2 linked regions of the Algoriphagus sp. Y33 genome follow. The protein of the gene in region 2 interacts with the protein of the main gene of each other region in a pairwise test. Links are inferred from orthologs where the notes say so. Each region holds a gene or a part of one and is shown on either strand. Other genes may lie near its edges. The genes, in order: gyrB and gyrA.

Region 1 (16,193 bases), 880 kb from region 2 along the record:
AGCTACAAAAGTCCATCTAGGTGAGAAAGGAGATATTCGTAAGCTGAATTCATCATTTGGCTTGTATTCTACACCAAGAGATGTGGTAAGATAGGCTGGGTTTGCAAACTTGGAAATCAATACCCTTTCTGCATCTTCAGGAAACTCATAACCCGGCGCAAATTGTGAAAGAAAATTAAGGGCAAAGAAGTAGTTCCATTTGTCATTAATTTTATACCCCACTTTAGAATCCAGAAAAATACGGTCATTGGATTTACGCCCCTCTTCATCCTTATTTTTCACCACGCCATAAATAAAATCCACCGTATTATCCCAAGACCATTTGTCTTTGGCATAATTTGCACGGCCATTGAGATAGACTCCCAAAGCAATTGAATTTACACCACCGCCTTGCCAGTTTCCACTAAAGGCTGCCTGGTTTAGATTCAAACCACCTCCTATTTCTTTAAGCCAATAGCTTGTATCTTGAGGAGCTAAGACTCCTTCATCTTGGGCAAAAACTTGCCCATAAAACAAAATAAAGAGGAAAAGTGTAGTAATTCTTTTCATAATTAATAGATGTTGAATTATTTCAATATAAATAAATACAATGCAAATATGGAAAATGACTTGGAAAGAGAATTAATAATTCGTGATTATTTAGCAAGACAGCGGACGACATTGGCAAATTATAGGACTTTATTGTCCTTTATCCGCACCTCTCTTTATTTCCTAGTCTCCGGCACGGCTCTTTTTGAAGTGAAGGAACTGGATCATGTGAGAGACTTAGGGTACTTGGCATTTGGATTGAGTTTAATATTCCTTATCGTGGGCTTTTTGAGCTATTTTCGAATAAGGGAAAAGCTCAAGAAGGGAAATTATCTAAAAATGTAATCAATGACTTTTGAAATTGGTCTTGTCTTTTCAATTATAGGCGTTGCCGTTATTTTATTTTTTACCGAGAAATTCACCATAGACACTGTCTCTATTGGAGTGATGGTTGCATTTCTACTGACGGGAATTCTGGATGTGGAGGAAGGGCTATCCGGATTTTCCAATTCAGCTACTGTTACCGTGGCTGCGATGTTTGTGGTTTCAGCCGCCATCTTCAATACAGGACTTTTAGACAGCTTTACTCAAAAGCTAAGTTCTCAAGCAGGAAAAGGCCAAACACATCTCTTGCTCACCCTAATGCTGCTGGCGGGCTTTCTTTCCGCCTTTATAAGTGACACTGCGGTGGTTGCCTTGCTAATGCCGGCCGTAATACGACTTAACAAAACAGACAATATCCCACCATCCAAATTACTTATGCCGCTGTCTTTTGGTGCTTTGATGGGCGGGATTTGTACATTGCTGGGCACAAGCACCAATATCTTAGTCAGTGGGATAGCCGAGAAGGCCGGACTTCCATCATTTGGAGTGTTTGAAATGAGCTTGATGGGGTTGGTATTTTTTGCCACCGGGCTGATTTACATGCTTTCTATTGGAAAATGGCTTACTCCCAGTAGAAAAGCAAAATCAGAGCTGGGCGAAAGTATTCAACTCGGGACTTACCTTTCCGAATTGGTCATATTAAAGGAATATGACCAAATTAATGAACCGCTTTTCAAACAGAAAGTATTTGAAAAACTCGCTATCAAGCCATTACAGATTATTCGGGCAGACGGCAGAAAGGTGCGCGTATATCCCAATACAGCAATACAGGAAGGCGACATAATCCGCTTCAATTCCGACAAAGAAACCATAGAGAAAATAAAAACCATTTTCGGAATTGAGCTCAAGGCGGACTTAAAATGGCTCGAAGAAAATATCACTGATGAGGAAGAACGACTGTATGAAGCATTAGTCACGCCTAATTCTTTTCTCATCAACAAGAGCATTAAAACACTTAATTTCAAAAAACTATACAATCAAGTCTTAGTCATTGGGATTAGGCATAGATCAGACCTGCTCAATTCCCTGCTCTCCAGAACTGCCTTACATGCCGGGGACATCTTGCTCCTACGGGCCACTGAGGAATCCATCCAAGCCATAGAAAATAGTGATGGTCTACTGCTTCTTTCAGAAACAAAAAACCACCCGCTAAACAAGGCTAAAACTATAATGACCTTAGTCATACTGGCTTTGATCATCGGGTTGGCATCCTTCGAAGTATTTCCTATTGTAGTCACGGCTGTTGCCGGAGCCATTACCTTGATCATGCTGGGCTCATTAAGTACCGAGCAAGCTTATAAAGCTATTGATTGGAAAGTAATCCTGATGCTAGCCGGTGTTTTATCCATGGGTTTGGCACTGGAGAAAACCGGTGGCTCCCAGCTAATAGGTACCTCAATAGTAGCCTCTGTCGGGCATTATGGCCCCCGGGTGGTTATGAGTGCATTATTTGTCCTGACTTTTACCATGACAAACGTGATGTCAAATAATGCTACGGCTGCTCTGCTGGCTCCTATAGCTATCAGTATAGCTGCAGCTCTGGAGGTAGACTCCAGACCTATGCTTATGGCTGTTACTTTTGCTGCAAGCTTGAGCTTTATGACTCCTATGGGCTACCAGACCAACACCATGATCTATACGCCTGGAAATTATAGATTTCGTGATTATCTAAAAGTGGGAACTCCATTGAATATACTTCTTTGGATAGTAGCGACTTTGTGCATCCCTTACTTTTTCCCCTTCTAGCACTGGGAAAAGTATCATTTCACCCACAAAAAAGCATAAGGTTAGTACTTTAGCAATAATGTCCTATTCTGTATCATTGGGAATGCACGCAGTGACACAGAAAAAAGAAGTAAATTTGACGGATAAAATTCATTTCCCAACTATTCCCATGTGCATTTGAAATTAGCAGCAGTAGATATTGGCTCCAATGCCATCAGAATGCAAATCACCAGCGTGACCCAGTACGAAGGAAACATCAACTTTAAAAAACTGGAGTACCTTCGTTTTCCACTTCGCTTGGGGTTGGATGTATTTCATAATCAAAAGATCTCAGAGGTTAACCGAAGAAAGTTCGTCAAACTGATGAGGGCTTTCAAGATACTCATCGATCTTTATGAAGTTGATGATTATATGGCCTGTGCTACTTCAGCGATGCGTGAGAGCGTGAATGGAAAGGAAATAGTCCTTGAGGTAAAAGAAGAGATTGGACTGAAAATCAATATAATCGACGGAAATAAAGAAGCTGAGCTAATCAACAAATCCCTAAACAAGTTTTTCGATGAAAAAACCTACTTGCATATTGATGTGGGAGGTGGCAGCACTGAACTGAATATTTATAAGAACCGGGAGAAAATAGCATCTAAGTCATTTCAGATCGGTTCCGTCAGGGCCCTCCAAGACCAAGTAGCTATCCCAGTATGGAATTCTATGGAAAACTTTGTGCGTAAATATTTAGAAAACTCACCTTCAGTTACTGCTATTGGAACAGGCGGAAATATCAATAAGATTTTTGAGCTATCTCTTCCGCGTAAAAACAAACGCTACCTGGACTTTGGGAAAATCGAGGAAGTTTTAAGTCGCTTAGAGACACTCACTTTTGAAGAACGGGTGAACAAGCTAAACTTAAACCATGACCGTGCCGATGTCATCATCCCTGCCGGAAAAATCTATCAGCGTGTGATGCTGGCCGCAAAATCAAAAAAAATGATCGTTCCTGATTTAGGTTTGAAAGATGGAATAATACAGGTTCTATATGAACGAAATATATCTAAAAAGCCCCTTTAGTCGGGGCTTTTTTGTATCAATCCACAAGCTTAACCTGCATCACATTTTCAGCATTTAAACTAAAGAACTCCCGATGCACGTTGAATTCAGGCTCATCTCCTACAGGATGCTTGGCAACGTACGTACCGTCCTCCTGCATCACGTAAGCGTTTACATTGTCCTTTAAGTTATAGGCCAGGATGTTCATCAGTTGTTTTTCAAGCAATGTAGATTCCACCTTGAACAGCGCTTCTAACCTTTTATCAAAACTCCTTACCATCATATCTGCACTTCCTGCATAGGTCTTGGTATCTCCATTGTTGTGGAAATAGTAGATTCTGGAATGCTCCAAGAAATCTCCCACTATAGACAGTACTTCTATGTTTTCACTCAATCCCACTCTTCCCGGACGCAAGCAGCAGATGCCACGGACAATCAGCTTGATTGTCACACCTGACTGAGAAGCACGGTATAGGGCATAAATAATCTCGGAGTCTTCCAAAGAGTTCACTTTAATGAATACCCCGCTAGGCAGTCCATTTCTGGCATTTTCCGCCTCTTTCTCAATATACTCGATCAACTGATTCCGCATATCCCTGGGTGCTGTGATCAGATTTTTATATTGTGAAGGCATGGAGTGCCCTGTAATTACATTGAAAAACTCCGATACGTCATTGGCCAATATCTCATTGGTAGTCATCAAGCCTATATCTGTATAGAGTCTGGCTGTGTCTTCATTGTAATTTCCGGATCCCAAGTGAACATATCTCGTGATTTCGCCTCCATCCCTCCTTACTATCAAAAGTAGTTTAGTGTGGGTTTTCAGGTGGGATATCCCGTAAATCACAAAGCAGCCGGCTTTCTGTAGTTTCTTGGCTTCCCTGATGTTATTCTCCTCATCAAACCTTGCTTTGACCTCAAAAAGTACCGAAACATGTTTCCCGTTTTCGGCAGCTTTAAGTAGAGCTTTCGTAATTCTGCTATCTTTTGCAAGTCTATAAATAGTCATTTTGATAGCCATCACGTCAGGATCCTCAGCTGCTTTCTCTACTAAATCCAAGATTGAATCAATGTTATTGTAGGGATGATGAAGCAGTATATCCTTTTCCTTCAACACATCAAAAATATCAGCAATTCCTTCGTCTTGATAAGACAGCGGTTTCACAGGATCAGGGATTTGAGGCAATCGCTCCCGGAATTTCTTGTTCCCCACTACCTGCCACAGTCCTGTAAAATCTATCAAACTGGATCTTTTGATCAGAAACACAGAATCCATCTTCAAATTCCATCTTTCCAAAAGTGAATTCAGCATCCACTTACTGTAGCCTTCTTCTATTTCTATTTTTACTACACGTCCACTCTTTCTTTCCATCAACTTACGCTTCACTTCTTCCAAGAAATTAGCGTCCATATCTTCACTTTCTTCCAAAGTAAAATCACCGTTTCGGGTAATTCTAAAAAGACTAATTCCCTCGATTTTTACATTTCTGAAAAGGGAAACTATATTTTCACGGATGACCTCTTCGATGGGAACAAGCAAAAGGGAATCCTCACGTTCGATTTCAAAAAAGCGGGGAATATTAGCCGGAATTTGAACAAAGCTCATCTTACGCATATCCTGTCGGTCTCCGGGACTGGTAGTCACCACCCCGAACACAGACAGCTTGTTCATCAGAATCGGAAATGTACGATAGCCATCATACACCATCGGAGTAAGCATAGGATAGATTGCCTTCACAAAATAATCATGGACTTTTTCCTGCTCTTTCCCGGTGAGCTTGGACAGATTACAAAGCACTACTCCCTGCTCCTGAAGCTCGGGCATGATTACTTGAGTGAAATGTTCGTGCTGAGCAATATGAAACAGGTGGCTTTCATTCATCAGCTTTGCCTTGAAAGGCTCTTCCCGTAATCCTGAGTAATCAACCCGCTCCTTGTCGTAATCCAGGTAGTTGTACAACGAGCCCACCCGGATCATAAAAAATTCATCCAGATTAGATGCGGTGATCGCAAGAAATTTCAACTTTTCAAAAACGTTGCGGTGGGATTTCTTGGACTGATCCAAGACGCGCTCGTTAAATTTCAGCCAACTTAAATCCCTGCTTACCAGATCACTCTGCTGTATAATCGAATCGTATTTTTCAACAACTGCCAGTTTCATTGCGTTCAAAGTTAATATTAAGAAAGCAAGTTAAGTTTTGCTTTCTTATTTTGAGTTTACCATTATGTTATCTATCAAAAAAAGGGGCTGAAAAGCCCCTTTTGAATGATCAGGTATCGATTTTTGCGTATTTCGCATTTTTCTCGATAAAATCTCTTCTTGGGGCAACTTCATCTCCCATCAGCACGCTGAAGAGATGATCTGCTTCTGCTGCTGATTCAATATTTACCTGTTTTATCGTACGCACATTCGGATCCATGGTGGTAGTCCATAGCTGCTCAGGGTTCATCTCACCGAGACCTTTGTATCGTTGTATGCCTACGCTATCTTCTCTGCCATCCTTAGCCATTTCAGCAGTCAGGATTTTGCGTTCCTCCTCAGTCCAGCAATACCTCTCGTCTTTGCCTCTTTTCAATAAATACAAAGGAGGTAAGGCAATGTATACATAGCCATTTTCAATCAATGTCCTCATATACCTAAAGAACAAAGTAAGAATCAAGGTACGTATGTGAGAGCCATCAATATCAGCATCCGTCATGATGATGATTTTGTGATAGCGAAGTCCCGTAAGATCCAGTTCTTTATCATCATTCACTGTGCCGAATTTAACCCCAAGTGCAGTCAGAATGTTTTTAATCTCTTCGTTATCGTAGATTTTATGCTCATGCGCTTTCTCTACGTTTAGGATTTTACCTTTCAACGGCAAAATCGCCTGAAAATCACGATCTCTGCCCTGCTTGGCAGATCCACCTGCCGAGTCCCCTTCCACCAGGTACAATTCACAGATCGTAGGATCACTATTCGCACAATCTGCCAGCTTGCCTGGAAGGCCTCCTCCTCCAAGCACATTTTTACGCTGCACCATCTCACGCGCTTTTCTAGCGGCATGCCTAGCTTGTGCCGCCAAGATTACTTTGCCGACAATGATTTTAGCTTCCTTGGGATGCTCTTCCAACCATGTCTGCAAAGCCTCCGAAACGGCACTGTCCACAGCCCCTACTACATCCGAGTTGCCCAACTTGGTTTTTGTCTGGCCTTCAAATTGAGGTTCAGCTACTTTCACGGAAATAACAGCAGTAAGGCCTTCGCGGAAATCGTCTCCCGACACTTCCATCTTAAGCTTATCCAGCATACCGGACTTGTCCGCGTAAGATTTCAAAGTTCTTGTCAATGCTCTTCTAAATCCTGATACGTGGCTACCTCCTTCGTAGGTATTGATGGTATTCACATAGGAAACCACATTTTCAGAGTACGAACTGTTATAGTTCATCGCCACCTGTACAGGCACCCCATTCTTTTCCGTATCTATAGAAATCGGAGTATCGATGATCTTCTCACGGCTCACGTCAAGATATTGCACAAACTCTACCAATCCGCCTTCAGAGAAAAATTCGTCAGACTTCACAGACCCGTCATCCTCGGTTTCCCTCAGGTCAGTTAAGAAAATCCTAATCCCCGCATTCAAAAACGACATTTCACGAAGCCTGTTTGCTATCGTCTCATACTTGAATTCGGTAATGGCAAAAATGCTGTCATCCGGCTTGAAGTGTATGGTAGTCCCTCTACGATCGGTAGGCCCAATCTGCCTGGCAGGATATTGGGGCACGCCGATTTTAAATTCCTGCTCAGTGATCACCCCATTTCGGTAAACAGTAGCTTTCAGATCTGTAGAAAGGGCATTGACACAGGAGACACCCACACCGTGCAAACCTCCTGATACTTTGTAAGTATCCTTGTCAAATTTACCACCTGCGTGCAGCACTGTCAACACAACTTCCAAGGCTGACTTCTTCTCCTTGGTATGCATATCCGTAGGGATACCGCGCCCATTATCCTCCACTGTAATCGAATTATCTTCATTTACGGTGACCTTAATGGTATCGCAATACCCCGCAAGTGCCTCATCGATAGAGTTATCGACCACTTCCCAGATCAGATGATGGAGTCCTTTGATCCCAACGTCACCAATATACATAGCAGGTCTCTTACGAACCGCTTCAAGACCTTCTAATACCTGAATGTTTCCGGCACCGTATTCGGCTGGATTATTCGCTTTTTCTTCACTCATATGTTTTGGAGAAAACCCTCAAAATGGGTCTAAAAAGGTGATTTTATGTTCTTTTTTAGATGTGGCAAGATAGGTAAAAAATGTGACTTTACACAGCTTTTCGCAAGACACACATTCATTAAAAAACAGTTGTGATATATATCCCCAACAGCTTGGTTTATAGCCCTATTAATACTGGTCAGTACTCAACATCACCAGGGTACACGCCTGCAAAACTTCAATCCCCTTAGCTTTGGCCTTTTGAAAAAACACAGGATTCTCCGTTCCAGGATTGAAGATGATCCTCTTGGGAGCTAATCCGATCAAATAATCAATCCATTCGACTTGATTTCCAGGACCGATGTATAGTGTTATGGTGTGGATATTTTCCAAGTCCGGTTTAGTCCTGAGATCAATGATTTCTTCACCAAAAAGCTCCCCTGTTTTAACTCCTATGGGAATAAAAGGCACACCCGCAGCAGACAGCCTTCCTGCCGCAAAATAGGCGTAGCGGGTTGGATTAGTGGTCGCACCCACTACCAAAGTCAATTTATCAGACATCATCCCTGCTTCCATAAACTTTATCCCGCTCGAAGGTATCCATGTGCCTATGCTTTTTTGTTTCATAGATATCCGACAGTGTAATCAAAATCCCCGTTTCCTCTACTTCTCCAAATTCATCATTCAAGGCTGTCCCGAAAGTCATCATCGTGGGTGATAGATTCATGTAGGTGTTGATCAGCGGAGGGATATTCTCTCCATAAGTCCGAATCCTCCCATTTAACAGCTTATAACCGTCTTTGTATTCCAGTCCTTCAAAAGGGTTGCCTTCCTTTGGCAAATCAGTTTCATAGCCCAAATTCAATTCTTCCTTTGGCTTGACCAGTCCTTTTTTGTCGGGGAAATAATAATTCATAAACATCAACAACAAATCCCTCGCCTCACGGTTGAAATGAGGGTACATTGTTACTTTTCCAAAAAGGTACTTGACATCCGGATTCAACAAGACTACAGCTCCAAGTCCGTCCCATAGATTATCCAAGCTGAAAATGCCCTTTCTATTGTCAAAAGCGGGCTGGTACTTCGGCTGAACAAAGGATCGTCCCAGCTCAATGGTGTAAGGAATATAATCCCGAACAAAGGTCTCCGTGAAATCAAACAAGTGCGTAGTGGAAAGATTTAAACTTCCATCTTCCTTGATTGAATCTTTGCAATTTATCAACCTGTAACCGGCGACTATTTCCTCGTACTCAGGATTCCAGGTAATTAATTGCTCATAGCAGTTTTCACAGATGTCATTTTCGTCCAAATCCAATTCCAGTCCTGTACCTCCTCCTGCTGCCCTAAAGGTCAGTTCCCGCAATCTTCCAATCTCCCGGACTACATTTGGAGCATTATGGAAATTAACCAAGTAGACCAGGTTATCCCCATTGTTGGTATATCGTAAAAATCGATCCGGAACCAATTCAGCTTTTAACAGGCCTTTATCAATAGCCGGAATTATTTCTGCTTCTCTATTCATTCTTTTTACCAAGTTTGTAAACTACATCCTTCACATAATCAGCCCATTGTATATCCGTTTTAGAGGAATCCAGGCTCTGACAGGAAATCTGTTCACCTACAGTGATCACCACTTTTTGCCCTTGCTGCTTGTATAATTCATCAGCCAGGTAAAACATTTCAATATTAGCTTTAATGCCAATTTTCTTTCTCCAATACGCCAAATTGTAAAAAAAAGCGGAATTTTTACCTCCTATAAAACAAGGTAAGATATCTTTTTTGTATTTCTTCGCTTTGGCGATGAAGCTCTTTTTCCATTGCAAATCCCTAATTTCCGATTCCTCTTTCCTTGACACAAGACCTGCAGGGAATATCAAAACGGCATAAGCCTCTGAATAAGCGGCTTCTATCGCAGCCAATGTATCTGGGGAATTTTTCCCATGCTTATTTATGGGGATAAATAAGGGCTGAAAATTTTTAAAAGCCATTAGCAAATCATTAACCAGAAACCTCAAATCTGTCCGAACCTTTCCAATAGCCTGCATCAATGCAATGCCATCAATTCCTCCCAACGGATGGTTCGCCGCGATAATAATCCCTCCTGTCTTTGGGATGTTCTCAGCACCCACCAGTTCGACCGTAATATTGAGTTCCTTGATCAATCCATTGGCGAAATGTATCCCGTGAAGATGATCTACTCTTTCCAATACCCCGTTCATCCATTCCTCGTGAGTCACACGCTTGATGTATTTAAGTAAAAAGCCCGGCATCCATTTCAAAAGCGCCGGATTCTTAGATTCGATCGCTTTCTCTATATCAATAAATTTCTTGGACATTCTTGCTCTCTTGGTGGCTGTTAGGTCTATTGGGGACAGATGGAATTTTACTATCCCATTTTTAAAATAAAACTAAAAGTACAAAAAAACAGATTTAACATCACGATTCTAAAGGGTGGCTGTATTACTAGCCTGAGAACCAATTGAGTTAATTTAAATTCCAAGATGACAGAAATAGACTCAAGTTACCATTTCAGTGATGTCTGTCTGCTATTCCGGGTCACCTTAGTTTGTCTGTCCTGAAACCTGATTCATAAGAAAGGGAACTCCTTGCCTCCAATTAATTTCTTATTTTTGCTACCTGAAAAAACCACTCCTTTATGAACGAATCCATTCTATCACTTTGTCCCGGCCTCTGGAAAGATTATGAACTCATTGACACAGGAGGGTTTGAGAAATTAGAGCGATTCGGTGACTTTATTCTAAGCAGGCCTGAGCCTCAGGCGATTTGGGACAAAACGCTTCCCGATAGTGAATGGAGAGCAATGGCCCATGCACATTTTGCCAAAGAAAAAAGTAATCCTGAAAAGGGAAACTGGGAACAATTGAAAAAAATGCCGCATAACTGGGCGATAGAATATTCCAATGCTGAAGGGCTGAACTTGAAATTAAATCTGGCACAGACCTCCTTCAAGCATATAGGTCTCTTTCCTGAGCAAGCGATAAACTGGGATTACCTCTACAAAACCATCAAGCGCTCTCCTATTGCAAAACCCAAAGTACTGAATCTTTTTGCCTATACAGGAGCCGCAAGTGTAGCTGCCAAGGCAGCAGGAGCAGATGTCACACACTTGGATTCTGTGAAACAGGTAGTGACTTGGTCTAGACACAACATGGAGTCCTCTGGGCAGTCAGACATCAGATGGATCGTGGATGACGCTATGAAATTCATTAAAAGAGAAGCCAGAAGGGGCAATAAATACCATGGAATTATCCTTGATCCACCTGCCTATGGCCGAGGACCTGATGGGGAAAAATGGGTGCTTGAAGAACAAATAAATGAAATGCTGAAAGTCTGTGCAGAGATCCTTGATCCCACAGATCACTTCCTTTTGCTCAACATGTATTCGCTGAGCTTCTCCTCATTGATCGCAGCCAACCTAATCCACACCACGTTTAAGCATGTGCACAACGCCGAACATGGCGAACTTTACCTTCAGGACAACCAAAACAAAAAACTTCCGCTTGGCATCTTCTTCAGATTTTCGAGCTACTGATCCAAACATCAACAATGAACAACCGTCAACTTTTCCTTCAGCACTTAGCACAAACAACAGATTTCCCCTTAATGATCGAGGTGGAAAAAGCTGAAGGAATTTATCTTTTTGGCCCTAATGGCGAGAAGTACATCGATCTCATTTCAGGAATAGGCGTCAGCAATGTGGGACACAGGCATCCACGGGTATTGACCGCGATCCAATCCCAGTTGGATAAATACCTTCACCTCATGGTGTATGGTGAATATGTGCAGAGTCCGCAGTCGTTGTTGGCAAAAGCGCTCTGTGATACGCTACCCGGGAAACTAGACAACGTCTACTTGGTAAATAGCGGAAGTGAAGCCATAGAAGGAGCATTGAAACTCGCCAAGCGATTCACCGGAAAGCCAAATCTAATTTCCTGCATCAATGCCTATCATGGAAGTTCACATGGCTCGTTGAGTGTAGGAGGAAATGAGATTTTCAAGCAAGCCTATCGCCCTTTACTGCCTGGAGTTAGCCACATTAATTACGGGGATAGTTCAGACTTGGAAAGTATCAATTCGGATACAGCGGCTGTACTCATAGAAACCGTACAAGGCGAAGCGGGAATCCGTATAGCCACGATGGAATATTTCCAGGCTTTGCGCAAGCGATGTGATGAAACAGAGACTTTGCTTATTCTGGATGAAGTTCAATGTGGTTTTGGACGCACAGGCAAATTCTGGGCTTTTGAGCATTTTGGGATCGTTCCCGATATTGTCGTTTGCGCCAAAGGAATGGGTGGTGGGATGCCAATAGGAGCTTTTATTGCCAATAAAGATGTAATGGGTGTGTTTAAAAACAATCCTATCCTTGGCCATATTACCACATTTGGTGGTCATCCTGTAAGCTCGGCAGCGTCACTGGCCACCATACAGATTCTGCTAGAAGAAAAACTGATTGAAGCAGTAGAAGAAAAAGCCGAATTATTTAAGTCTCTTTTGGTTCATCCGAAGATCAAAAGTATTCGAAACAAGGGCTTGCTGATGGCCGTGGAATTTGAGTCTTTCGATGTACTCAAGCCAATAATTGACCGTGCTATAGAATTAGGCGTAATCACAGATTGGTTCCTCTTCTGTGACGACTCCATGCGGATAGCACCCCCTCTTACGATTACAGCCGGGCAGATTCGTGAAGCTTGTGCTGTAATTTTAAAATCGATTGAAAAGATCTTTCCTTCCTGATTCCTCTTCCATTTTTACCTTTCAGAAACTTCTTTCCTCTCTCACGAGTTAATAGATCAAAGGAAATTCTTATGAAAAATCAACAAAAGAAACTATATCCGGTACAGAAATCTGAAGATCAATATCGCAAAGAGTTGGATGCAGATTCTTACCGTGTATTGAGAGAAAAAGGAACAGAGAGAGCATTTACAGGAGAATATTACCTAAATAAAGCTACAGGTATCTATGAGTGCAAGGCTTGTGGAAACGGGATTTTTCACTCCTCAAAAAAATACGATAGCGGTTGTGGATGGCCAAGCTTTACTGAGCCCTTAAGACCGGATGCTATTGATGTGCATATGGACTATACCCATGGCATGATCCGGGAAGAGATTTTATGTGCGAATTGCGGTTCACATCTGGGGCATCGTTTTCCTGACGGTCCAAGTGACCAAGGTGGAATCAGATATTGTATCAATTCGGTGAGTTTGGATTTTAAGGAAGGCGAAAACTAATCGTTAGATTTTGTTGCTGTAGACACGTAAACTTCATCACCATGCCAAAACAAGAACTCATTGGCAGGACAGTGGATATTTTGGACAAGCTTCCTATTGATAGATTCAGGAGATAAATGATTTTGCTGGTTTTCTTAAAAAGGCTAGGTGACAAAACCCTTTGGAAACAGAATTTAATTGAAATTCACCTAAAAAATCATTTTTTGATGTTATAAAAAGTCAAAATCTGCCCATGCACAGCACAACGTAAATCAACATATTAAATCCGGAGTAAGGAAGCCGCTACACATCTATTTATTGGTCATCACCTTATAGGTTGGGTCTTCAATAATGTTAACGTCTATTACTGACTCAGCATTCCTTAATAGTTGTCTGCAATCTTGACTTAAGTGACGCAGATGAACCTTTTTGCCCAGCTTATGATATTTGTCAGTGATTTTATGTAGTGCATCTATAGCAGACATATCTACTACTTTGCTTTCCTTAAGGTCTATGATGACCACATCAGGATCTTCAGCCACATCAAATTTCTCGATAAATGTAGTAGTGGAGCCAAAGAAAAGGGGACCATAGATTTCATAATGCTTAGCGCCCTGCTCATCTATAAATTTCCTCGCACGGATACGCTTTGCACTTTCCCAAGCAAATACTAAAGCTGAAATAACCACTCCTACCAATACCGCTAGGGCTAAATTGTGTAAAAGAACAGTGATCAATGCCACCAGCATACCCACAAAAATGTCATGTCTAGGCATTTTATTAATGATCCTGAAACTTACCCACTCAAAAGTACCAATAGCAACCATCATCATCACACCTACTAAAGCAGCCATCGGAATTTGTTCTATTACGGGTCCCGCCACCAGTATCACTCCCAAAATAGCAATTGCCCCCACTATAGACGAAAGTCTTGACCTACCTCCTGCTCCTACATTGACCAGTGTCTGGGCCACCATCGCACATCCACCCATGCCGCCAAAGAATCCATTGGTAATATTTGCAATACCCTGAGCAGCAGCTTCCCTGTTCGACTGCCCTTTTGTGTTGGTTATTTCATCTACCATGTTCAGGGTGAGCAGACTTTCTATCAGTCCCACCCCGGCCATAACCAGAGAATATGGAAAAATGATTTGTAAGGTTTCCAGATTGAAAGGTATCTGAGGAATACGGAATGTAGGTAATGCTCCTCCTACTGAAGCAATATTTATTACTTTTTTGGTCTCTATCCCGAAAAAATAAACAATCCCAAACACTACTACTATAGCAACTAAAGAGGCCGGCACAGCCTTGGTGATCTTCGGCAATACAAATACTATAGCAATCGTAAGGATCGTTAGCCCACCCATAATGTAGAGTGCAGAGCCCTGCATCCAATAAGAAACCCCGTCTTCCATGAATTTAAATTGCTCAATCTGAGCCATAAAAATGATAACGGCAAGACCATTTAGGAAACCGTACATAACAGGCTGGGGGATCAAGCGAACAAACTTTCCGAGTTTGAAGAGTCCTACCAGTACCTGTAAGATTCCAGCCAACACCACTGCACCAAATAGATAGTCCACCCCATGCGAAGAAGCTAATGCTATGAGTACCACAACAGTGGCACCTGCTCCTCCAGAGACCATACCGGGTCTTCCGCCCAAAATGGCCGTCACAATACCCATTAAAAAAGCAGCATAAAGTCCCGTTAAGGGAGACAGGTCAGCGAGTATAGCAAATGACAAGGATTCGGGAATCATAGTCATTGCCACAGCAAGGCCGGCTAGAATTTCGTTTTTGTAATTAATCTTCTGTTTAAAATCAAAAAGATTGATGATTTTCTGCATGAGTATAGGCAATGTGGAATGTACTAACTGAACTAGGTGCCGAAAGAAAAAACTTTTGGATGCGACAAAGCTGCCAATAACTAGAAATTGGAAAAAATGTCCCTTTAGGCTATACTCAAGGCGGAGTAACTTGGGAGGATGTGATGACTGCTCTTTTCATTAGATCGTGCAAATATAGTATATAACCCCAAACATGGAAAAAATAAGCCTTAGAAAAAAGTATCCGCGGGTATTACCACACCCTTTTCAGGCTATTCCCTTCCTTTGCTGAACGCTCTTGTAGACAAAATCAAAACACAAATAACAAAAAAAACAACTGGTAGCTCATGATGAAATGCAAGAGCAGATGTGCTTTCACAGTACCGCTTGAATACTAGTCGCGTATGTCAAACTTTATCCCGAATACTACAATATCCCTTTCTCAGGATGTCTGCCTGTCACGGTTCTGCCAAAGACTTTTAGCTCTTCGATCTGGGCATCCATATTCCCGTCAGGATAAATGCACGGACCTATTCCTGCTTCCTTTTTCTTATAGTCAAGATAGCCGACTATTATAGGCACATTAGCTCCAAGTGCAATATGATAAAATCCTGATTTCCATTTCTTGACCTGGCTTCTGGTTCCTTCGGGTGTCACCATAACTACAAGCTCATCCCGCTCATTCAGCATGGATGCCATAGATTCAGTGTAGGTTTGCTTTCTGCCACCCGGAATACGCTTTCTATCGATGGCAATAGCTCCCAATCCCTTAAGCAACCAACCCAACGGGCCTACCATTACTTCCTTCTTAATGGTAAAACGCACTGGAATATCCATCAAAAAAAATGCTGCCCTGGCATAAAGAATATCCCAGTTGGAGGTATGGGGAATTGCGATAAGCACAGCTTTCTTTACTCCTTGAGGCCATTGATTATTCAGCGACCACCCCGAAACCCAAAACACAATCCTCGACAGAAATTTCATCATGCTTTTCTAGATTTATTGCTTTTGACAGCCAACTCCAAAATTGAAGGATTTTCTTCAATAAAACTCATCGTGTATTCATACCCTACCGCAAATAACTCGGAAGCTTTTTTAATATCAAACACACCATACCTCCCCAATCCCGGAGGCTCGATAAAAAAGTCGCATTTGGCCTTTCGGCTATACACATTATAATTCATTGCCATGATTACAGACCTCTCAATCAGTTTTTTCATGTTGCCTATATTACTTTCCTCCGGTAA
Region 2 (16,464 bases):
CATTGGAATGGGAAAACACCCGTGTGGGCTTCAGAATAGAAACTGAAGTAGATCCTCTTGTGATGGCGCAAATCAAGGATTATGTAATCGATGGAAACAGTAAAGACCCTAGCTTACTTTACTCTGCTGCCAGCTACTATTACACCAACAGTAAGGATATGAATCAGGCATACAATTGGATCAATGAATCTGTGGAAGAAGATCCGAAATACTGGACTATGCACATGAAAGCTAAAATAGAAGCTGCTTTAGGCAAGAAAACCACTGCAGTAGAAACTGCCGAAAAAGCAATGAATTTGGCCGATGAAGCAGGAAATCCGGATTATGTAGGTTTGAATGAACGATTGATCAAATCTTTGAAATAAATTCTTTTGGTTTAGTTTTCCGTCAAAATCTGATGGAAATATAATAGAAGCCTCCCCATTTGGGAGGCTTCTATTAGTTAGGGCATACTGAGACACGCCAATAAAAGATCAAAAGCTATCATTTTGAATGATTAACCCATTTTTCATGCGAACGGTTTTTCAGCAAGTGCAAGGGTATTGTCCACAATAGGACTTAATTCCTACATCAGAAAATCCCAAAATTGGGATTTTCAAGCCCTAGTTAGTCTACACTGGTCTTCCCAGGGGTAATCACTGCCTGAATTAATGCCGCAAATAGCATTACTGCCAAACAGCCGATAGGGTTATACCATAAGAATCCTATATCCCAAAGCTTACCGTCCGCTACATCTCCATTTCTGAAATGCACAAACAAAACCAATGCTTGGGAAAGCAGAGCTGCAATAAACACTGCTTGTCCCTTCACCCATTTCATAAAAAAAGCAACAAGGAATATTCCGAGAATCGTCCCATAAAACAAGGAACCAAGTAGATTAACAGCCTGAATCAAGTTTTCAAACAGCGACGCATAAGTAGCAAAGAGAATAGCTCCTATACCCCAAAAAGCTGTAAATAACTTAGATGATTTCAGGTAATGTTTATCACTGGCATTTTTCTTAATGGATCGCTTATATAAATCTACAGTGCTTGTAGATCCCAATGCATTCAATTCTGACGCTGTAGAGGACATGGCGGCAGAAAAGATCACAGCGAAGAGTAAGCCTATAATTCCCTTGGGCAAATGATCCATCACAAAGCGCATAAACACATAATCTGTATCCCTAGTCTCTGCCAAGGGGTCATTGGTCACTATTAATTCTTTCACATCATCTCTAATCCGGTTTTGCATGGATTTTAAACCGGTCAGTTTGTCCCTAATTTCAGATTCTCCACGTTTATCCTCCGCATCTATTGCCTTCAACATATCCAGGTAATAAATTTTACTTTCCTCAAAATTCACCGCATATTCTGCTTCCAACTCTTCCAACTCACCTGCATATTCGCTTTGACGTAGCTTATCCGTTTGTACTGTGTTGAACACTACGGGAGGTAAAAAGAACTGGTAAAAAACAAACACCATCACGCCTATAAAGAGAATAATGAATTGCATGGGGATCTTCAAGAATCCATTCATAATCAACCCCATCCTACTCTGGGAAAGCGTCTGCCCAGAAAGATAGCGCTGTACCTGGCTTTGATCCGTGCCAAAATACGAAAGGAAAAGAAAAACCGCAGCAGTCATTCCAGACCAGACATTGTATCTATCCGAAATATCAAATTCCAAGTTGATCATATTCAGCTTGTCCATCTTTCCCGCTACATGAAGGGCTTCCCGAAAGGAAATAGGAAGCATCTGTATCACAATAATTCCAGCCAGAATCATCCCGCCCATCATCACGGCCATTTGCTGCTTTTGTGTGATGGAAACAGCCTCTGTACCACCAGAAACTGTATACAGGATAACCACCGAGCCGATTAGGATATTTGTAGCTGTCAAATTCCATCCGAGTAAGGTGGACAAAATAATCGCAGGTGCATAGATGGTAATTCCCGCTGCCAAACCTCTCTGGAGTATAAAGAGTAAAGCCGCAAGTGTCCTTGTTTTCAAATCAAAGCGATTTTCCAAGAACTCATATGCGGTATAAACTTTCAAACGATAATAAATCGGAATAAAAACCACCGAAATAATAATCATTGCCAGCGGCAACCCAAAGTAAAACTGAATAAACCTCATCCCGTCTTCATACGCCTGCCCGGGTGTGCTCAAAAATGTAATTGCCGAGGCTTGAGTGGCCATTATGGACAAACCAATTGACCACCAGTTCATGGAGTTTTTACCCCTTAGATAAGAATCGAGACTATTAGCTCCATAGGTTTTATAGACCCCGTATGTAGCTATAAGTGCCAATGTCCCAAAAAGAACTATCCAATCCAGCGTGCTCATGCGTAGGCTACTTTAAGCCAATAGAAAAAGGCCATAAGTAAAAAAAGGCATGCCATCAATCCCGCATACAGGTATTTCCAACGTATAGGTTTTTCCTCCAAAATTACTGTTCGATCAGATTGATAAATAGTTTAGTCGCTCCCGGTACTCCTGCAGGCAGTTCTCTAAAGAACGAGATTCCTGTATAAATATAGGTACCTTCACCATAGGTGGTATAAATCAATGAACCTCTCAGAGGCTCTTCGCCCGGGTCTTGGAAAGAAAGTGGAGTAGAATATTCCGGAGCGATATCTGATTCAAAATATAATCCTCTTTCCTGAACCCAATCGTCAAAATCAGCTTCCGTTATCTTATTTGGACCAGCCAGAACGGGATGATCCCAATCAGCCTCAAAAGGAGAATTTTCTACTGTGACCCGATCTCTGCTGATTGCAAATGGATAAGGCCCGAAATTTTTAATCAGAAGAGGTCTACTCACGTTGTACTGCACCACTACCGTACCCCCGTTTTCTACATACGTCATTAGATTTTCTTCGTTGGCGGCAAGTGCTGAATTTGTGTTGTAAGCTCTGATTCCCACTACGATACTTTTGTATTGAGAGAGATTTACCAAAGAATAATCGGTAATTTCTGTAACTTGATACCCTAAAGATGAAAGTACCGCCGGCACATCGTCCCCAGCCCCCATGATGTATCCGATTTTCGCTTTGGAAACATTCCAGTTTTCCTGAATCAAATTGATGGCAGCCTTAGAAAAATAGGTGAGATTCGGGATATGCTTATATGAAATCCGATGGGTAATCTGATCAAAAACTTGGCCTTCAGAAGTGCTGAATCGAGCGACAACTTCTCTCTTTTCATTTTTATCCAATTTGAATGAAACTCGGTAAATTCTCTTTCTCTGAGTTAGGTTATCTTCTACTCCCAACATTTCGTATTCAGAATCTTGAAGATTTTCAAAAGACAATTCACCTTTTTTTAGTTTACCGTGAAAATTGACAGTAACTGTGACTACAGGGTCTACTCCGGGAATAAGAAACACATTTTGATCGGATACTTCCAAGTCAATTTCCGGAACAATCGTAAATGGCTGCTTCACTTCTCCATCGACCTGATCATTGTATTTGTATTCCAAAGGAATTGCTATGTTGAACTCTTGTCCTTCAATGTTGAAAGACAGCTCTCCTCCTACTTTCATGTCGTTGAAAGGCTTACCTATCATTTGCTGATCTCTTATATCGTAGATCGCATCCATTACAGGATTTTCCAGCCAATAAGGCTGTGAAACAGGAGCATTTACATCCGGTTGAAATTCAACGGGAATTTCAACCGGATCATTCTTGACAGCTATCTTTTTCCCGGAAGAATAGTACGTGTCATAAAGCTGCAGTGAAACATCCGTAATCAAAACATCTGAAGGATTGTTTACTACAAGGTTTGCCTTGATGTCCTCACCCCCAAAGCCCAGTTCCTGATTCGTGACAAACTCCATTTTCAAACCTATTACCTGAAAAATCAACCTATCCAATTTCTGCGCCTTTTCTGCGATCCAAAAAGCTTCGGGGTCATGTGCTGAAAGCTTAGCCCGAATCTGCATCAGAGATTTAATATTGGCTACGGGATTTTTAAAGTCAAACTCTTCAATCGCAGTTTGAATCATAGCCTCTATTTCCTGCCCTCCATCAAACTCTCTCCAGCGGCTCTGAATTCCTTCAAAAGCTGACATTTCAAACGATTCTCCTTTGATGAATTGAAGATGATCCTCGGCGGCGCCTATTCTTGGGGTAGCTCCAAATCCCTGGGATTTGTGCATGGTTCGGCTATCCGCTGCAATTTGGCTATACGTCTTTCCAAGCAAATTATCGTATTCACCTACTTGAAAAACAGCATATTTCTCGGTCTCTACAGGCTGAAATTCTCCACCAAAATTATACGAGTTCCAAAAGAGTCTTCTTGTCTGCCAAGTATCCACATAGTTTAATTGTTCAGGAAATGCTTTTGGATCAGCAGCTAAGTCAAAAGCTTCTTCAGCCAAAATTGCAGAAGTAGTATGGTGTCCGTGATTACCTCCTCCGGGCACAGTGTTGAACCGGGTAATAATAATATCAGGTTTGAACTTTCTGACTACCCATACTACATCTGAAAGCACCTTTTTCTTATCCCAATTTTGCAGAGTTTCATCCGGATTTTTAGAATAACCAAAATCCAACGCTCTGGTAAAAAACTGCATTCCCCCATCTATCTCACGCGCTCGAATCAATTCCTGAGTTCTGATCTGCCCCAGTTCTATTCCCAGTTCTTTTCCCAGCAAATTCTGACCTCCATCACCTCTCGTCAAACTCAAATAAGCTACCTGTACATGTTCTCCATTCCCAAGAGCAGCAATCAGCTGTGTATTTTCATCATCAGGGTGCGCAGCTACGTAAAGCACTCTTTTGGTTTCTTTTAGCTGAAGTAGCTGATGATAAATCTGTGAGGAAGGAAGGGTCTGTGAAACACAAATCAAACTATTCAGCAAAAGGCAGATAAACACTAAATAGCTGAGCATAATAGGCTTGGTCATAAATGGGCATAGTTTATCCCTACAAGCTAGAACAAGGCCAATGGAAATAAAAATATTTTTTGATTAAAGGAAAAAGAACAGGCTAACGGTTAACCATTTTTCTCAATTTTCCCGGAATGGTGTACCCCACAGTAAACTCAAAGAAGTCAGCCTTTGCTTTATGTGCCTTGATCTGCACTCCTGCAAATACGTTATTATTCATTCTGTAGCGCACGCCTATTCGCTCGTAGAATCCAGTGGTTTCCTGGTTATAGTGTGCTTTACTTAAATAAACACCGATCGCAATAGGCATATATAAATTCTCCGTCAATTTCCATTCCCAGGAGCCCACCACAGCAAAGGAATTCACATCAGAAAAATTAATACTTTCACCGGGGTATCTATCTCTAGCCCCTGCGCCATAAAACCAATCAATTCCTATACCTCCTCTATATTTATATGAAATTTCCCAGAGATAATTCACTCCCAAACCTCCTCTGAAATAAGCTGGCTCATCAATTTCATAACTTTTCAATCCTGTATAGGCCGCAATATTCCATACCCCTACTTTCTCTAAGGGAGGAAAAACAGGACTGGCACCGGGATTGAATTTCTCTTGGTCTATATTCATTCGAAGCCCAATTGCTATGGGAACAAAATTGATCCCTGCGTTAGGCTTTTTGATAGAACCATTGGAATAATGCTTTGTGCCTACAGAAGCGAAGATCCCAAATGACTTAGACAGTTCATAATTTGCTTTTAATCCAAAATGAACATGCACATTAAGTGCTGTACCCACAAATCCATTGAGTGGATTGGTGTCAGTGTCAAACGGATTCATATTAAACCCAAGACCAATTTGAGCGAAATAGCCGAAATTGAGTTTTCGGTAAATATTATTCTTACCAAAAGGGAACTCCCCAAATCCATAAACCCCCATTGGCCTTCCTATTTCAGGATTATAGCCAACCGAAGAAGTCACTCCCAATCCATAACTAGGATATCTGTTTATGTAATTATAATATGTAGCGTTGGAACTTCTCCAACCAACCCGTACATCAATAGCCGAATAATTAATTTTATTAATTAGCTCATCCGCCCAGTCCTTATTGTTGCCAATGATAGGCCCTTGATCATAAGAAACTTCTATGAATCTTTTCGATTGTGCACCGACTTGGTTAAAGCCCAATACAAAAAAAATACACATTATAATCGGCACTGTCTGCAATCGCATCACTTCTTTAAATTTTCGAATGCAAAGATAAAACTATTGCAAAACTCAGTCCATAATATTTTTTGAAGACACTTATTTCCAACTTTCACAAGCACCTTCCGGATTCCTGTAGTTGGATTTAAATAAAAAGGCCTCTGAATCAAAATTCAGAGGCCTTTCAAGGGTCAAATCAGTAGATTACAGATTTTCCTGCCAGTTGGCTCCTTTCAGTTCTATCAACATTTTATTGTATTTCTCAACTTCTTCAGTATTCTTCAGGCGCGAGTGAACTTGAAATAAAATAATCATTACTTCAGTATTCTCAGGTTTAATTTCCAAAGCCTTTTCGAAGTACCCTACAGCTTCCCTGTAATAAGAATTTGCTTCCTCTCCCATTGATGCGGATTTAGCTTCCCACTCGTCATCAGATAGGGCATTTAATTCATTGAGAATTTTTAAAGACTTATCCAATAAAAGCGCACCTGCATAGTAATTGCCATCATAGAATTCAGGATCTACTTCAACAGACTTTTTATAATCAGCCAACGCTCCTTCACTATCACCCGCTTGCTCCTTGAGATAACCTGATCTCAAAAGGATTCCGGCATTGTTTGGATCGTTTTTCAACGCTTCCTGAATAGAAGCCATTGCCTCATCCATTTTATTCAACTGAAGCAATAATTGGATTTCATATTCTGCAAGTACTTTATCTTCAGGATAATCTTCTCTACCCTGCATGATGATGTCATAAGCGGCTTCAGGATTTTTATCCTCACCGCTCAAGATTTGAATCATTAAGTAGTAAACAGTCAATTTGTTGTACTCTTCTATATCAAGCAAGTACCCGAAATGCTTCTTCGCTTCATCGAATTTGCCCAAATCATTTGCAATAAATCCTGCATTGTAGTGTACTGTTGTATCGGTAAGATCTATTTCTCCAGCCAAATCAAAGAATTCATATGCCATCTCAAGATCCTCGTCATTATACCTATCGATCGCTTTATCAAACGATGCATTCTTAAGAGTAAAAATAGAGTAAGGTCTCAAATTATCAGGTACTCCAGGCATATCTTCAGCATAGATATCTTTACCTACACCTTCATCTTTTTTACCTCCGCCCATTTCAAAGGCCTTGTTATATGTCTCCAATGCGGCTTTTCCCGTTTCTACAGTAGCAGCTGTATTGGAGGAGTCGGATCCAAACATCTTGGTCTGGATTTGAGCTTTAAGCAGATACGTAGCGGGATCATTTCCTGTTTCCGGATCAGAACTTGCTGCTTCGATATCAGCCATCGCTGCAGGTAAGTCTCCTGATTTAAAGTTCTTCCCTGCAGAACGAACCACTTTTTTTTGTCCAAAAGCCAAGGTCGTTGCACCGATCAAGGCGATTGATAGAATTAGCTTCTTCATTTTAGCGTATTTATCTTGTTTGGTTGGTTATTCGTTAATTTCATTTGATTCATCAGAAGCATCATCAGATTCGTCAGTTGGGCCCTCATCAGCAGTGTTATCAGCATTTCCACCCGTTTCTAATACTGCATCTATAATCGCTTCAACCTCTTCTTCCTTAGAAATCTTCTCAACTGAGGAAATTTCGTCATTTTCTCCGATTTTAATCAATCTTACTCCTTGAGTAGCTCTTCCCATGATGCGAAGCCCATCTACCGAAATACGAATGGTTATACCTGATCTGTTAATGATCATCAAATCATCGGTTTCGACTACTTCCTTGATTGCAACCAGTGCCCCGGTCTTCTCCGTAACACTCATTGCCTTCACTCCTTTTCCTCCGCGATTGGTAATTCTATATTCGTCAAGGCTGGAGCGCTTGCCGTAGCCCTTTTCAGAAACTACGAGCAAAGTTGCGTTTTCCTCGGATGCACATACCATGCCAATAACATAATCGCTATCATCATTTAACCTGATTGCTCTAACACCCGTAGCAGTCCTTCCCATCGGCCTTACTGCTGTTTCATTGAAGTGAATAGCTCTACCGGATTTGGCTGCTATCACTATATGCTGGCTACCGTTAGTCATTTCCACATTGACCAACTGGTCATCCTCACGGATATTCAATGCGATGATACCATTTGTCCGTGGACGGCTATATTGTTCTAGTGTAGTCTTCTTAATAATCCCCTGTTTGGTTACCATCACAAGGAAATGATTGTTCAGATAATCCTGATCATTCAAGTCCGCAACCTGGATGATCGAACGTATCCTGTCATCCTGCTCTATGCTCATTAAGTTCTGAATAGGCCTTCCTTTAGAAGTCTTGGATCCTTCAGGAATCGCATAGGTTTTCAGCCAGAACAACTTCCCCTTGTCTGTGAAGATCAACAGGTAATTATGAGTGGATGCTGTAAACAGATATTCTGTAAAATCATCTTGTTTGGTACTTACACCACGTGATCCTACCCCCCCTCTTCCTTGGGTACGATACTCCGTAAGTGCAGTGCGCTTCACATATCCTTCATGGGAAACCGTAATGATCACTTCCTCATTTGGAATCATATCCTCGTAGCTGAAATCTTCCGCATTATGCTCGATTTCAGTTCTTCTATCATCAGCATAGCGGGTTTTCATTTCCGCCAGCTCTTCCTTGATGATCTCCATTCTCTTTTCTTCACTGGCGAGGATTTCTTTGAGCTCTTCGATCAATGCCATGATCTCCTCATACTCATTGATGATCTTATCTCTTTCCATTCCGGTCAATCGCTGTAATCTCATGTCGAGAATAGCTCTTGCCTGAATTTCGCTCAGATCAAATCTCTCAATTAAACCATTTCTGGCAGTTTCAGGATCAGCAGAACTTCTGATCAAGGAAATCACCTCATCCAAATGATCCAAAGCGATCAAATACCCTTGAAGAATATGTGCTCTCTTTTCTGCTTCTCTCAGTTCATATTCCGTTCTACGAATCACTACCTCATGGCGGTGATTGACATAATGAACGATCATATCCTTCAAATTCAATGTCTGCGGTCTACCTTTCACCAAGGCCACGTTATTCACTGAGAATGAAGTCTGTAACTGAGTGTGCTTATATAAATTATTAAGAACTACACTGGATATTGCATCTCTTTTTAATTCATACACAATCCGCATTCCAGAGCGATCTGATTCATCACGAATTGCGGATATTCCATCAATCTTTTTCTCATTGATCAGCGCGGCGGTCTTCTCTACCATGCTGGCCTTATTTACCATATATGGAATCTCGGTGATGATAATCATCTCCTTATTTCCACCGTCTTTGATTTCCACATTGGCTTTACCGCGCATCACCACTCTACCCCGGCCGGTTTCAAAAGCAGCTTTCACACCGTTGTAGCCATAAATAATACCACCTGTAGGGAAATCTGGAGCTACGATGTGCTCCATCAATTCGGATATGGTGATTTCATTGTTGTCAATATACGCTACAATTCCATCGATAACCTCGCCCAAGTTGTGAGGGGCCATATTAGTCGCCATACCTACAGCGATACCTGATGCTCCATTCAATAGAAGCGCGGGAACTTTGGCAGGCAAAACGATGGGCTCTTTAAGGGAGTCATCGAAGTTGAACTGAAAATCTACTGTCTCCTTGTTGATGTCAACCAAGAGCTCCTCCGCAATACGCTTCAGTCTTGCTTCAGTATAACGCATAGCCGCAGGATTATCCCCATCGATGGAACCGAAGTTACCCTGACCATCCACCAATGGATATCTCAAGGACCATGGCTGCGCCATACGAACCATCGTTTCGTAAACGGCAGAGTCACCATGCGGGTGATACTTACCGAGAACCTCTCCGACAATTCTTGCAGATTTCTTATAAGGTTTGTTATGTAATACTCCCAGTTCCTGCATCCCAAAAAGGATTCTGCGGTGTACCGGTTTCAGTCCGTCACGGACATCAGGAAGTGCTCTTGAAACAATAACCGACATCGAATAATCGATGTAGGCACCACGCATTTCCTCTTCAATATTAATGGGTATGATGTTCTCGTTTTCTCCTTGAGCCATATAATGCTATTCACGGGGTCGATTAAGGCTGCAAGATAGTAAAAACCGAATGGTTTTGAAAAGAGATTACAAACACCAAAGGGGATAATCAAGACTTTAATACCACTGCCCTACTTTCCTGTTCTGAAAATTGAACATTCCGCTTCCTCTGTACTCAATTCCATTGTGCATATGCTTCATGACAACACCACAGCCGGCAATTTTGCAACGCTTGGTTCCGGGAAAACGAACCGCCAGTCCCACTTGCATAGCATATACCTTTTGATCCAGATCCATAACTTCAGAAAAGTCCGATGCTGCATATGTGAATTTACGGAAATCCGCACCTCCTTTGACAAATATCTTGGTATACTCTGAGAAGTCACGCTCTATTCTCAACCCTAAGCCGTAGTAATTCTTATCTGACACGGCCAGTCTTGGTTCGTAGGGAACCGGACCATCATCCAAAACTGCATCATAAGCTTTCTTAAGATTCAACTTACCAAACTCAGCTTCAAATACGAATTTCCAAGGATAATTCTGGCGTACCCGCTGTCTAAGTTCTGACTGCATGTATATGTTCGAAGAAGAGTAATGTCTATATCGCCAATTGAGGAATGCCCGTCTTCGGTTGGCATCATATAACACCAAACCTACAGTCCCATACAATTTATCCACTTGGTAGGTGGCTCCCTCGAAGTCAAACTGATAATCCCCTCCCTGCATAGGTGCTAGATTACCCCATTCTTGGCCGAATCCTCCACCCACTGTGAGAAGGTTGAAAAGATTGATCCTTACACCTCCATTCCAGTTTGGGAACACCCAGTCCCCGCCCTTCATCTCCAGCCGATTTTCTTCAGAAATATCCAGAGGGCCTCCCTGCAAATTTTGATATCGATTGAACGAAGGGTACAAATCTACATTTTCAGAATAGAAGCTCGTGCCAAACTGCTGATAAGCACCTCCTCCCGACAGTTCCACGCTGAACATCTCCAAGACATTTCGGGTGATATTGCCCAATCCGGATTCACTTTTGGGATTTTTGGCTTTTTCGGAAATCCCAAAAATATCTTCCTGCTGTGCAAATGTCATTGTCAACACAAAACAAAGAATAACGGAAAGGGGTAGCTTTTTTAAATTCATACTTTTCTAAACGAATGTGTGGAACTCTTTGGTGTGAAATTAAAAAAAAATGCCTCCCGGTTGGGAGGCATCTCAATATTAGCTATAATATAATCTTATTTACCATCTGTAGGCTCGGATGTATCTTCTTTTTCAGCTTCTTGTTTTGCTTTCATTTCTGCAATCATAGTATCAAGTTTCTCTTTTACAGCTGGATCCTCTTTTGTAGCTGCCAATACTTTATTGTATGTCCCTGCTCCCAAAATCTCCTCGTCCATGATCAAGCCAGTTTTGTATTCTTTCAAAACACCCTGAAGAGACTCTTGAAACTCTTTTACTTCCACAAATGCAGCCTTTTCTTCTTCAGTAACTTCTGCTTCAGTCATTTTAGCATCGTCCCCCCAAGCAGCTTTGATCTCATTATATCGGCCACCACCTTGAAAAATTTCATTTTCCAAAATCATAGACTTTAATTCCTCTGTCTTTGAATTCACATAATTATCGAATGTCACCTCAACATTCGCATATTTAGCCAATTCCTCGTCGGTGACTTTCTCTTCATCTTGTGCGTAAGCAGCAAGCCCTAGGAACGCGAATAACGCTCCGAAAAGCAATACTTTTTTCATAATCCGGTTGGTTTTAATTTCTATTACAATTCTCAATAAAGCCCTCAAAACCCAAAAATTCAAGAAACATGTAAGGTTTTTAAGGTTTTTTATGATAAATGGTATGACCAAATAGTTACACCATCCCAATACCCTTTAGCAGGCGTATTGTTTGGACGGGTTCAGAAGAACTAAAAACAAAACTTCCTGCCACCAATACATCAGCGCCTGAGGCTATCAATTTAGGGCTATTCTGAAGATTTACTCCCCCATCTATTTCAATTTTTGTGTCGGCACCTTTCGCCAGAATCAAATCCTTCAGCCGGGAAACCTTGGAATATGTGTTTTCGATAAACTTCTGCCCTCCGAACCCAGGATTCACAGACATCACACACACCATATCAATATCCTGAATCACGTCGGACAACAGTTCTACAGGCGTATGGGGATTAATGGCCACTCCTGCTTTGACTCCAAGGTTGTGAATAGCCTGTAGCGTGCGATGCAGATGTGTACATGCTTCATAATGAACCGAGATGATTTCTGCGCCTGCATTTCTAAAAGCTTCCAAGTAATTATCAGGATTCACGATCATCAAATGTACGTCCAGGGGCTTTCTTGCGAAACGATGAATCGCTTCGGTCACAGGAATTCCAAAAGAAATATTAGGAACAAATACACCATCCATTATATCCACATGGATATAATCAGCTTCTGAGGAATTAAGCATTTCCACTTCGCTTTGGAGATTTGCAAAATCAGCAGCTAATATGGAAGGGGCAACTAATGGAGACATATGTAGGGAATAGGGAATTGATTATATGAAATCGAGCATGACGAAGAACGTCACATAACTTGTCCCGAACTTACTTCAGGGGAGGGATGATTATTTCCTGTGCGGGATTCTCCCGAGAATCGGGACAGGCTATCTGACCATACAAAATTAATTATAAACAGATGAAAAAACTAAATTAATACACACTCCCCAAATTCCTATTGTCTTATTAATTTGCTTTGTCTCACCAGTGAACTGTCTTGCATACGGATCAAGTAAAATCCAGGCTTCAAACCTTGTAAAAGAATCTGAAAAGGTTCTTTTACTGTGGCTCTGTTCAACCTTACGTTTTCAAGTATGCGTCCGTTGAAATCAAACAGGGAAAATTCAGCACTTAAGCTATTTCCGAAATGGATATTCAGCTCATCACCTACTATTGGATTCGGATAGACTTTCCAGGCCAAAGCTTCTTCATTTTCATCCACTCCAAGTATTTCTCCATACAGTGCATCAAAGAAATTTGGAATGCCATACCCCAACAAATTATCAGGTTCATCTGCCTGTGTCCCACTGTTCAATAAACTTTCGATCAGTTTGTCCTTCGTCCATTCGGGTTTGGCTTCCCATAATCCAGCGGCTAAAGCAGCTATCTGAGGAGCCGAAAAAGATGTGCCATTAGAGTAGCCTACCGAGCCATTTGACCTAATAAGTGCTGCACCGCTACCAAAAGCAGCCAAATCAGGCTTAATCCTTCCGTCTCCCGTGGGGCCACGGGAGCTAAAACCTGATACTGCCAATTCTCTAGTGACTGACCCTATTGCCAGAATCCCTTTCACATCCGAAGGCGAATTTAAAGTAGATTCTAAAGGCCCGGTATTCCCTACACTGTTTATTACCAGAATCCCTTTACTCGCTGCAATACTAGCTCCTTTAGCAATTATGGTGGTCTCCCCGTCCAAATCAGCCCTTGTGTAGTTCATCTCCGGATCATCAAAATCCCAGTAGCCCACCGAACTGTTAATAATATCTGTACCCAAGCTGTCGGCATATTCGGCGGCACGAACCCAATTGTATTCTTCCACCCGGTATTCAGTGGCTATCTCTTCGGTGATTGCAAGGATATAAGCTGCGTCAGGTGCCCCCGCGAGCATTTTACCCGGCTCATTGGATGCAATCAGCGAAAGCACATTAGTACCGTGTTGACTATCAGAATACACATTCTCATTCCAAGGCCTGACAAAATCCCTTGTCCCGACTATTTTCCCATTTGCCTGCAAATGAACCAATGGACTGGCAGTATCAGACCCGGGAAATCCAGCATCAAAAACAGCAATAGTCACACCTTTTCCAGTGTACCCTTCTTCATGCATCCTGTCTATGCCCAATAGTGAATTCTGAAAATCGTACGTCTCTTCATCGACTGCCAAGACCCGGGCGCTTTCTGTTGGTTTGGAAAAATGGTCAGTAGTGGCAGATGAGTAACTACTCCTACGGGCTCTAGCATTGGGATTGGGTACAAAACTCCTCCCAACCAACACTACACGATCGACAAAAGGCAAAGCTTCTAACTCTTTTACATGTGCTTCATCACTTACCAACAACGTAGCATTAAACCATTTAGTGGAATACAGAATATAGTCCGACTTCTCATAGACCATATCCACATATTTCTGTGAAACGGGAAGGTCTAAACTATCTGGTGCCACACCTTCTCTGGTTCTACGATCCAGTGCTTTCTGACTTAGAAATTCACTTGGTCTCTCAAGAGACAGACTTTCTTGCGGCTTGTATTTATAGAAAACAGCATAGCGGTCTTGTGCTATCAAATTGGCACAGCAAACAAATACCATTAATACGCAAACCGGAACCTTAATTCTTCCCATTCCCTATCAACTTCATGTGAGTTTTAGCACCAGAATCTATCAACATATCACCTAAACAATCATTTCTAGAGCAATAAGTAAGCACCTCATCGTACTTTTCCAATAAACCTACTCCCTTTTCATATACTTCGTAGCGTATATCCCTGTAGGTGATCAAATCGTCGCTATTCTCTTGATTTACACGTACAGTATTCCTTGAATTGATCAATTCAAAATCATCTTGTACTTGATTTCTATACGCATTACTATTCCAAATGACCCCATCTTTGGGGGGGAAAACCAAGGCAACGACCGCTTGATTTTCTATGGTTCTCACCAATGAAAAACCCCGTTGAATCAGTGTATAGGGTAGTTCAATAGTCCAATCGATTCTGTCTTTTGATTTTGTACGCAATACGAGAAAAACCTGCTCTCCCTCTTCATTAGTATAGTAGCTGCTAATACGATCGCGATAGTAAAAATGCTCCTCTTCAGAATCATTTTCACCAAAATAGGTCGTTTGGTCTACTTCATAAAGCCAGAATAAGCCCACTTCCAGAGGTTGGAAATCATACTCTAAATCAACTTGTGCCTCTTCTATTTCTCGATCACAAGAAGTAAAAAGTACAAATGCAAAAAACACAAGTATGGGTAGCCGTCTATTCATATTGCCTTTCAATGACTAAAAATACAAGTATTTTCCAAATTATATGACTAGGGTAAGTTGATACAGTTTCGAAATACTTTTTTGAAGCCGATCATCCTGATTATCTTAGCCGATTCAAAATTTGAATCATGGCTTTAAGCACTTTTGTAAAAATAAGCGGCATTACCAATCTCTCAGATGCCAGGTACTGCGCCGGGATGTACGTGGACTTGTTAGGTTTTTCCATAGAAGAGGAATCCGAAAAATTCATCACTCCTACTCAGTTTAATGAAATCACAGGGTGGGTCTCAGGGCTGGAATTTGTAGGGGAATTTTTGACTTATACAGGATATCAAGTGCAAGAGACTCTGGAGAGTTACCCAAGCATAAAATGGATTGAGCATGACAGAATTGAACCTCTGGCCGATTTGGAGGGTAAAGGGTATGGGTTGATTTATAGAATGGATCTAGAGGAAGTTCGGCACATTGAATTGGAAGTGGCAGAGAAACTCAATGAATCAGGCATCATATTCCATGCCATCTCCTCTCATGAAGTGCTGGATCAAAAGGATAAGCAAGCTATAAAACTATTGAGCGAAAATTGCAGGGTAATTTTGGGAGTAGGAATTACAGCCGCAAACGTACGAGGCCTGATTGAGGATCTGAACCTATACGGCATTTCTCTTGTCGGTGGAGAAGAGATTAAGCCTGGGTTGAAAGACTTTGATGAACTGGCGGATATATTGGAGGCATTGGAAGTAGAAGATTAGACTAAGAAAATATGGGAAAACAGATTCCCTTACGTTTTCTGAAATACTAATTTTGACCAGGTGACATTTTCTTTGCCCCTAAGTAAACTTGGCTGGTTATCCATTCTCAAGCATAAGTCTAGACCACATGACTTAGCATTCTTAATTGTAGAAAAACTATCTGTAGGAAAAACCCACGTGCCAACTCCTGGAGGCCCATTGCGAAGGCTGAGGGCAAAAACACCTTTGGTTTTTAAAAGTTGTGATACTCTCATTATAGCTGTTTTTTGATCGCTGCTGTCAAGATGATGAAAGACTCCCGATGCCAAAATAAAATCAAAATGATTACACATGGTAAGCAATGCTAGATTTGGTAATGAATCGTCGATCCACTTTATCTCCGGCATGTCAAACAATCGTTTTCCCTCCTCAAGGTACTCTTTAGTTGGCTCCACAGCGACTACAGAATGCCCCATTTTTGACAATTCCCAAGCATCTCTGCCTATTCCTGCCCCTATATCCAATAGTTGAGATAGCTTCTTCTTGGGTATAAATTCTATAAAGTCCCGATGCAGATCCCAAAAGTCAATTGATAATGTAGCCTCAATAAATTTTTGAGTGGCATTAGCATA

Evidence for each region.
Region 1: the proteins of gyrA (region 2) and gyrB interact in binary tests that used the Escherichia coli proteins (3 or more experiments, as listed by UniProt). The link is inferred for Algoriphagus sp. Y33 from one-to-one orthologs.

Annotation. Positions count from the first base shown.
Region 1 is NZ_CP061947.1:2,490,051-2,506,243, forward strand. What follows is about bases 5,432-8,344. They hold gyrB (DNA topoisomerase (ATP-hydrolyzing) subunit B), read right to left. Parts: upstream 7,911-8,344; coding sequence 5,952-7,910; downstream 5,432-5,951. Other genes in these bases: ppk1 (polyphosphate kinase 1), read right to left, coding at 5,432-5,842; ID165_RS10165 (CoA-binding protein), read right to left, coding at 8,079-8,344. Also shown: ID165_RS10135 (DUF3078 domain-containing protein), read right to left, coding at 1-549; ID165_RS10140 (DUF202 domain-containing protein), read left to right, coding at 598-873; ID165_RS10145 (SLC13 family permease), read left to right, coding at 877-2,658; ID165_RS10150 (phosphatase), read left to right, coding at 2,815-3,702; more of ppk1, read right to left, coding at 3,719-5,431; more of ID165_RS10165, read right to left, coding at 8,345-8,465; ID165_RS10170 (GNAT family N-acetyltransferase), read right to left, coding at 8,443-9,411; ID165_RS10175 (1-acyl-sn-glycerol-3-phosphate acyltransferase), read right to left, coding at 9,404-10,225; ID165_RS10180 (class I SAM-dependent methyltransferase), read left to right, coding at 10,546-11,442; ID165_RS10185 (aspartate aminotransferase family protein), read left to right, coding at 11,457-12,647; peptide-methionine (R)-S-oxide reductase MsrB, read left to right, coding at 12,719-13,141; ID165_RS10195 (SulP family inorganic anion transporter), read right to left, coding at 13,432-14,967; ID165_RS10200 (1-acyl-sn-glycerol-3-phosphate acyltransferase), read right to left, coding at 15,373-15,933; ID165_RS10205 (patatin-like phospholipase family protein), read right to left, coding at 15,930-16,193. UniProt on the Escherichia coli protein: DNA gyrase negatively supercoils closed circular double-stranded DNA in an ATP-dependent manner to maintain chromosomes in an underwound state.
Region 2 is NZ_CP061947.1:1,612,069-1,628,532, reverse strand. The notes cover bases 7,308-10,491. They hold gyrA (DNA gyrase subunit A), read right to left. Parts: upstream 10,095-10,491; coding sequence 7,521-10,094; downstream 7,308-7,520. Other genes in these bases: ID165_RS06510 (hypothetical protein), read right to left, coding at 10,191-10,491; ID165_RS06520 (lipopolysaccharide assembly protein LapB), read right to left, coding at 7,308-7,493. Also shown: ID165_RS06540 (DUF2911 domain-containing protein), read left to right, coding at 1-365; ID165_RS06535 (sodium:solute symporter), read right to left, coding at 607-2,328; ID165_RS06530 (PIG-L family deacetylase), read right to left, coding at 2,432-4,891; ID165_RS06525 (acyloxyacyl hydrolase), read right to left, coding at 4,974-6,104; more of ID165_RS06520, read right to left, coding at 6,282-7,307; more of ID165_RS06510, read right to left, coding at 10,492-11,216; ID165_RS06505 (hypothetical protein), read right to left, coding at 11,312-11,821; rpe (ribulose-phosphate 3-epimerase), read right to left, coding at 11,937-12,596; ID165_RS06495 (S8 family serine peptidase), read right to left, coding at 12,794-14,458; ID165_RS06490 (hypothetical protein), read right to left, coding at 14,445-15,104; ID165_RS06485 (phosphoribosylanthranilate isomerase), read left to right, coding at 15,233-15,853; ID165_RS06480 (bifunctional 2-polyprenyl-6-hydroxyphenol methylase/3-demethylubiquinol 3-O-methyltransferase UbiG), read right to left, coding at 15,883-16,464. UniProt on the Escherichia coli protein: A type II topoisomerase that negatively supercoils closed circular double-stranded (ds) DNA in an ATP-dependent manner to maintain chromosomes in an underwound state.